2 linked regions of the Azotobacter salinestris genome follow. The protein of the gene in region 2 interacts with the protein of the main gene of each other region in a pairwise test. Links are inferred from orthologs where the notes say so. Each region holds a gene or a part of one and is shown on either strand. Other genes may lie near its edges.

What was found.
Region 1: the proteins of rhlB (region 2) and rne interact in binary tests that used the Escherichia coli proteins (3 or more experiments, as listed by UniProt). The link is inferred for Azotobacter salinestris from one-to-one orthologs.

The regions. Positions count from the first base shown.
Region 1 is NZ_CP045302.1:1,352,354-1,356,681, reverse strand. What follows is about bases 214-4,234. They hold rne (ribonuclease E), read right to left. Parts: upstream 3,840-4,234; coding sequence 414-3,839; downstream 214-413. Other genes in these bases: murB (UDP-N-acetylmuramate dehydrogenase), read left to right, coding at 214-315. Outside these bases: more of murB, read left to right, coding at 1-213. UniProt on the Escherichia coli protein: Endoribonuclease that plays a central role in RNA processing and decay. Required for the maturation of 5S and 16S rRNAs and the majority of tRNAs. Also involved in the degradation of most mRNAs.
Region 2 is NZ_CP045302.1:3,836,220-3,839,443, forward strand. Bases 214-3,130 are described here. They hold rhlB (ATP-dependent RNA helicase RhlB), read right to left. Parts: upstream 2,455-3,130; coding sequence 973-2,454; downstream 214-972. Other genes in these bases: GCU53_RS17970 (MoaD/ThiS family protein), read left to right, coding at 214-365; moaE (molybdopterin synthase catalytic subunit MoaE), read left to right, coding at 367-813; GCU53_RS17985 (hypothetical protein), read right to left, coding at 2,829-3,008. In the rest of the region: cyclic pyranopterin monophosphate synthase MoaC, read left to right, coding at 1-93; more of GCU53_RS17970, read left to right, coding at 117-213.

The sequences.
Region 1 (4,328 bases), 2.5 Mb from region 2 along the record:
AATGCCGGCAGTTTCTTCAAGAATCCACTGGTTTCCGCCGAGCAGGCCGAACGCCTGCACATTCGGTATCCCGACCTGATTGCCTATCCCCAGACGGACGGCAATGTGAAGCTGGCTGCGGGCTGGCTGCTTGAGCGGGCTGGCTGGAAAGGGTATCGCGACGATGATGCCGGCGTACATCGCTTGCAGGCGCTGGTGCTGGTCAACTACGGACAGGCGAGTGGCAGGCAGATGCTGGGCTTGGCCCAGCGCATTCGTGAAGATATCGAAGGGCGCTTCGGCGTGTCTCTGGAAATCGAGCCCAGCGTGATCTGAGCCCTGACCGGAACAGCATTGCAAAAACGCAAAAGGGGATGCACTGCATCCCCTTTTGTCGTCAGGGACCGGCGCGGGCCGGTCCCGGCTTTTCAGCTTCAGCCTGCAGTCTGATCCTGCTTGTCGGTCAGCTTGGTTTCGGCAACCTCATCCTTGCTCTCAGCTTCCTCGCGCTGTGGCTCGGTGGCCTCCTCACTTTCCTCTGCAGGTGCGCTCTTCGGCTCGTCGGCGGCTTCTTCCGACTGCTCGGTGACCGGCTGGAGGTCGAGGGTCTGCTGCTCTTTCCGATCTGCAGGCCGTTCCTCCTCCGCTGGAGTCGCTGCCTCAGGCTGCGTTTCGCTCGGCTCCTCCACCGCGACGAAGGTCGCGGTCTCCGGCTGAATCAGCTCAAACGGGGCTTCGACCGGTTCCGGAACTGCGCTGGAGACCTCCGGCTCGGGAGTGATCTGCTCGCTCGGCACCTCGACCGCTTCTGCAGCCATCAGAGAGGGCTCGCTGGCGGCCTGAGGCTGCTCGAGCAGGATCTCATCCCTTTTCTGCGGCGCTTCCGGCGCGGCGATGACCGGGGCGGACTCGGCCTCCGGCTGTGCCTCGGCCACCGGCATTGCGGTCACGATGGCGCTGGCTTCTGCAAGCCTTGCGGTTTCCACAGCCTTCGCGGCTTCGGCAGCCTGCCTGGCCTCCGCCTCGGCAGCTTCGCGCTTGCGGCGCCGAACCTCGCGTGGATCGTTGATCGCGCGGGCCGTGCTGCGCGGCACTTCGGCTGGGGGCGCGGCAACCGTTGCCGGCTCCTCGGCTGGCTGCGGGGAGGCTTGCGGCGCCTCGTTTCTGCTGACTGCCGGCTCCTCGGTCCTGGCAGGTTGCGCCTGCTCGGGACGGGGGGCAGGCTCCGTCGCTTCGACAGTACCGGTCTCGGCGACAGGGGTGGCCGCGACAGCCTCGACAGCGGGTTGGATTTCCTCGGCCACCGGCTGTGCGGCGAGCGGGGCAGTGCCGGCGGGTGCTTCTGCCGCAGCCTCTTCAGCCTGAGTCTGCGCGGCGGTCACGGCAGTGGCCGTGGCAACGGCCGCGACAGCAGCGGCTTCGCCTTCCTCGCTGCTCTCGATTTCGTTGCCCTGGCTGTCGCGCTGGCGCTCGCGGCGATTGCTGCGGCGGCGCTGACCACGGGAGCGCCGACGCGGGCGTTCCTCGCTGCTGGTCTCGAGCTCTTCCTCGTGAGTTTCCTCGTGGGCGAGGGCTTCCTCCTCGGGGGCCTTCGGCTCGCTCACGACCAGACGCTCCTCATGCAGGCGCTCCTCAGGGGGCTGGCGCTCTTCCCGCTGTTGGGGATGCTCCTCACGTGGCGGACGGGCTGAACGCTCTTCCCGCGGGCTTTCCTGAGCATCGAGCGGCTCGCGCAGTTCGCGGCGGCGCTCTTCGCGAGGCGGACGCTCGCGGCGGCCTTCCCTCGGCTCCCGCGGCTCCCGCGCTTCGCGAACTTCCATGCTTTCCATGGATTGGCGTTCTTCGCGCGGCACACGCTCTTCGCGGGGCGGGCGCTCGCGGCGGGTTTCCCGCGGTTCCCGGGCTTCCACGATTTCGATGGGCTGGCGCTCTTCGCGTGCGGGTCGCTCCTCACGAGGCGGACGCGGTATCCGCTCTTCGCGCACCTCGCGAAGCTGACGCTCCTCGCGCGGCCTGCGCTCTTCATCGCGGCCGTGACGGCCCTCGCGGCGACGGTTCTGCTGGCGGCTGCTGCGTCGCTCCTCGCTGCTGCGCGACAGACGCTCCTCGACCAGCCGCTCGGCGGCGACGGGCTTGGCCGTTTCCTTGCCGGCGAACAGGCTGACCAGCGATTTCACCAGTCCCTTGAACAGGTTGAGTTCCAGGGCGGGGTGGGGGGGCGTTGCCGGTGCCGCTGGCGGTTCGGCCGGAACCGGCACCAGGGCATTGCGCGGCGGCGCAGTCTTGACCGCGGCTTCCTGGCGTACCAAGGTACGGGTGGCGCTGACCAGCTGGACCTCTTCCACTTCCGCGGGAGCCATTTCGTAGCTCGACTGGGCGCTCTGTACTTCCGGACTGTCGTCACGGAGGCGCTGCACTTCGAAGTGCGGCGTCTCCAGGTGATCGCTCGGCAGGATGACGATGCGCACGCGGGTACGCAACTCGATCTTGGTGATGGAGTTGCGCTTCTCGTTGAGCAGGAAGGCGGCGACCGGGATCGGTACCTGGGCGCGCACCTCGGCGGTGCGATCCTTCAGGGCTTCCTCCTCGATCAGGCGCAGGATCGCCAGGGACAGCGACTCGACGTCGCGGATGATGCCTTGGCCGTTACAGCGCGGGCAGACGATGCCGCTGGTCTCGCCAAGGGAGGGGCGCAGGCGCTGGCGGGACATTTCCAGCAGGCCGAAGCGCGAGATGCGTCCGATCTGCACGCGTGCGCGGTCGGCCTCCAGGGCCTCGCGCATCTTGTCCTCGACGGCGCGCTGGTTTTTCGCCGGCGTCATGTCGATGAAGTCGATGACGATCAGGCCGCCGATGTCGCGCAGACGCAGCTGGCGGGCGATCTCCTCGGCCGCCTCCAGGTTGGTCTGCAGGGCGGTTTCCTCGATGTCGCCGCCCTTGGTGGCGCGCGCCGAGTTGATGTCGATGGATACCAGGGCTTCGGTCGGGTCGATGACGATGGAGCCGCCGGACGGCAGCTTCACTTCGCGCTGGAAGGCGGTTTCGATCTGGCTCTCGATCTGGAAGCGGTTGAACAGCGGTACGCTGTCCTCGTAGAGCTTGATCTTGCTCTGGTACTGCGGCATCACCTGGCGGATGAAGCTCAAGGCCTCCTCCTGGGCCTCGACGCTGTCGATCAGCACTTCGCCGATGTCCTGGCGCAGATAGTCGCGGATCGCCCGGATGATGACGTTGGATTCCTGGTAGATCAGGAAGGGGGGCGCACGGTCCAGCGAGGCTTCCTTGATCGCGGTCCACAGCTGCACCAGGTAGTCGAGATCCCATTGCAGCTCTTCACTGGAGCGACCGAGGCCAGCGGTGCGGACGATCAGGCCCATGTCGGTTGGAACGTCGAGACCGTTCAGGGCCTCGCGCAGTTCGTTGCGCTCTTCGCCCTCGATGCGCCGGGAAATGCCGCCGGCTCGCGGATTGTTCGGCATCAGCACCAAGTAGCGACCGGCGAGGCTGATGAAGGTGGTCAGGGCCGCGCCCTTGTTGCCGCGTTCTTCCTTCTCGACCTGAATGATGACTTCCTGGCCTTCGGAAAGCACATCCTTGATGTTGATGCGGCCTTCGGGAGCCTTCTTGAAGTACTCGCGGGAAATTTCCTTGAGGGGAAGAAAACCGTGGCGCTCGGCGCCGAAGTCGACGAAAGCCGCTTCGAGGCTCGGCTCGACCCGAGTAATGCGGCCTTTGTAGATGTTGGCCTTTTTCTGCTCGCGGGCACCCGATTCGATGTCCAAGTCGTAGAGACGTTGGCCATCGACCAGGGCAACACGCAACTCCTCGGGTTGAGTTGCGTTAATCAGCATTCTTTTCATGTAGTACCGTTCGGTTTCCGGGCTGCCGGAAACGGCGTTCGGCACACACGACTCTCGCGGTCGGTGACAGGGGCGTTCAGGAAGGGTTGTCGTCCATTCCCGTGTCAAGCAACATTTGGCTGGTGGCCAGAGTCGCGACTACGTCTCCTGCTTACTGTTGTGGCAGAAAGCAATCAATCAGGAGGAGGAATCAAGCATCGGCAGCGGACGCCATGTGCGTCTGGATGAAAGCTTGCAGCTACGCAATCCGATGGTTGTGCATCTCCACCCTGCACGTGTCCTTTGAAAATCGGGTGCCGTCCGCAGAATCTGCAGCGAGTTGGCAATAAATATATGTGCGGCCTCCCGTGGATGGAGGTGCGCCATCATGTAGCTAAGGCATTTGTTTCCGAGACTTCGCGATGTTCGGGGAAGTCCCGTCGGACGGCCTTACGTCCTCCGTGGATAGCATGTGGATGGAATGGCTGTTTGGGTTTCGCGTCCATCCAC
Region 2 (3,224 bases):
TGCAAGGCGGTGGATCGCGGCATGCTCATCGAGCAGATCCGCCTGCTGGAGAAGCGGGGCGGCAAAAGTGGCCACTACCGGGCCGACGCCTGATTTCGACGGAGAGCGGTATTCCCATGATTCATGTGCACTACTTTGCCCGCTATCGCGAGGCGCTCGGCATCGATGCCGAGCAGCTCGCCTGGGAGGAGGGCTTCGCCCGCCTGGACGACCTGCGCCGCCACCTGCTGGCGCGCGGCGGCGACTGGGCGGTGCTCGGCGAGCGCAACCTGATGTGCGCCCGCAACCAGGAGCTCTGCGGCCTGGACGAGCCCCTGACCGACGGCGACGAGGTCGCCTTCTTCCCCACCGTCACCGGAGGCTGAGATGGGCATTCGGGTACAGGCCGGCGCCTTCGATCCGGGGGCCGAGCTCAACGCACTGCACGCGGCCAACGTCGGCGTCGGTGCGGTGGTCGGCTTCGTCGGCTACGTGCGCGACTTCAACGAGGGCCGCGAGGTCGGCGGGATGTTCCTCGAGCATTATCCGGGGATGACCGAGAAGGCCCTGGGCAAGATCGCCGACGAAGCCGCGCAGCGCTGGCCGCTGCTCCGCCTGGAGATTCTCCATCGGATCGGCCGCCTGGAGCCGGGCGAGCCGATCGTCTTCGTCGGCACCGCCAGCGCCCACCGCCAGGCGGCCTTCGACGCCTGCGCGTTCGTCATGGACTACCTGAAGACCCGCGCGCCGTTTTGGAAGAAGGAGGACACCGGCGAGGGGCCGCGCTGGGTCGAGGGCCGCGACAGCGACCAGGAAGCGGCGCGGCGCTGGTAGGGCGAAGGCAACCCGCCAGACGAGGCAAGGGCCTGCACCGAAATCGGCGGGTTACACCCGCCCTACGGGGTCGCCCAGACTGGTAGGGTGGATGGCCGAAGCCATCCACCACGGTGGACAAGCCTGCGGCGTTGTCCACCCTACGGGTTCGGCCAGGCGTCAGGAGCGGCGCGGCACCGCCTGGAGCAGCTCGGCGGGCGGGATCTCGCAGTCGATCTTGCGGCCGAGCAGCGCCTCGATCGGCGGCAGGGCGAAGGCGTCGTCCTCGCCGGCGAAGCTGATCGAGGTGCCGCTCGAGCCGGCCCGGCCGGTGCGACCGATGCGGTGCACGTAGTCGTCCGGATCTTCCGGCAGGGTGTAGTTGATCACGTGGCTGACAGCCTCGACGTGGATGCCGCGGCCGGCCACGTCGGTGGCCACCAGCACGCGGATCCTGCCCTCGCGAAAGCCCTCGAGGACCTTGATGCGCTTGTGCTGCGGCACGTCGCCGGACATCTGCGCGGCGCTGACGCCGTCCCTGGTCAGGCGCTCCTCGATGCGCCGCACTTCGTCCTTGCGGTTGGCGAACACCATCACCCGCTCCCAGTTGTTGCGGGTCACCAGGTTGTACAAGAGCTTGTACTTGTCGCTGCCGGCCACCGCGTAGACGTGCTGCTCGACGGTGTCGCTGGCGACCTGCTCCGGCTCGATCTCGACGATGGCCGGATCGACCGTCCACTGCTTGGCCAGATTCATCACGTCCTCGGTGAAGGTCGCCGAGAACAGCAGGGTCTGCCGCTCGCCCTTGTACGGGGTCTGGCGGATGATCTGTCGCACCTGCGGGATGAAGCCCATGTCGAGCATGCGGTCGGCCTCGTCCAGCACCATCACCTCGACCATGTCCAGGTGCACCTCGCCGCGCTGGTTGAAGTCCAGCAGGCGGCCGGGGGTGGCCACCAGGATGTCGCAGAACTTCTCCTCCAGCTGCTTGAGCTGCTTGTCGAAGTCCATGCCGCCGACGAAGCTCATCACGTTGAGACCGGTGTAGCGGGTCAGCGCCAGGGCGTCCTTGGCGATCTGCACCACCAGCTCGCGGGTCGGCGCGATGATCAGCGCGCGCGGCTCGCCCATGTAGCGCTCCTTGGGCGGCGGAGTCTGCAGCAGCTGGCTGATGATCGAGACCAGGAAGGCGGCGGTCTTGCCGGTGCCGGTCTGGGCGCGGCCGATGGCGTCCCGGCCCTTGAGGGTGTAGCCGAGCACCTGGGCCTGGATCGGCGTGCAGTAGGGAAAGCCGACGTCGTGGATGGCGTGCATCAGCCGCGGGTCGAGGTCGAAGTCGTGGAAGCGGGTCTTGCCCGGTATGGGTTCGACCACGAAATCCTCCAGGCGCCATTCCGCCGCCGGCTTGCTCGGCGGCGGCTCGCGGCGCGGCCGCTCGGCCCGCGGCTTGCCGGCGCTCTTGCGCTCGCTGGCGGGCTTCTCGGAAAAGGGCTTCTTGCCGGCGGGCCTGGTTTCTGCGCGGGGGGGCTTGGCTTTCTGCCGGGGCGGCTTGGCTGGGGTGGCGGGCGTGGTGGAGCGGGGGGCGGGGGCAGGCGTGTCGACGACGACAGACGGTTGCGCCTGTTCGCCCATGCCTAGAAGTTTCTTGAGTGCCTTGAGCACGGTTATCTCGTCGATGGATGAGGAATGGATTGCCGTCAGTGTAAAGCAAGAGGTCAGTCGGGCGAAGGGTCGGTGGGGCCGAGACGCAGCGGTACGTCGGCTGGAGCCCGCTCGTCGCTCCATTCCTTGTCCGGTCGGCCTGCCGCTGCCAGGGCCTCGGTAGCCGTGGACAAGGACCATGAAGTGAAGCTCCGCCGATGTCGAAACCACAGGCCCGTAGTCCCGGACTCAGTCTTGGCGGACGGGTCATCCGGCGTAGACAGTGGCCAATGACAGGCTCTTGAAAACGACGCCGTGCCATCCGAGGCCGGAATCGCGATTGCCGGAGAAAGGCATCCGTTCGGGCCGCGCTTCCGGTTATGCCGATTCGGCTCTCAGCCGCCCCCTATGCCCTCGATCACCCTGCCGGTTCCGCCGCATTCCGGACAGGGTTTGCCGTCCTGCTGACCGGTGCCCCGGCAGGCCCGGCAAAGATTCTCACCGGTACCGGGCGTGCCCGGCGTGGCCGCATCGCCAGGGTTGAGATGTGTATCGGGAGCATCGGGCGCGGTCATGGCCGTCTCCTTGGTGGCTGCAGGCTGTGCCGGTTTGGACCCGGCACCGGCGTCGTGGTGCCGGGCATTCGTCCGCTGCAGCCGCCCGGGTTTGACCGGCCCGGCCAGTGCTCGTCAGTAAAGTTCGCCTTGCAGAGGCAGGCGCTTCTTCGACTGCTGCGGCACAGGCGGCTCGGGCGGTGCGCCAGCCTGTCGAGCGAGGTACTGGCGCAGGCG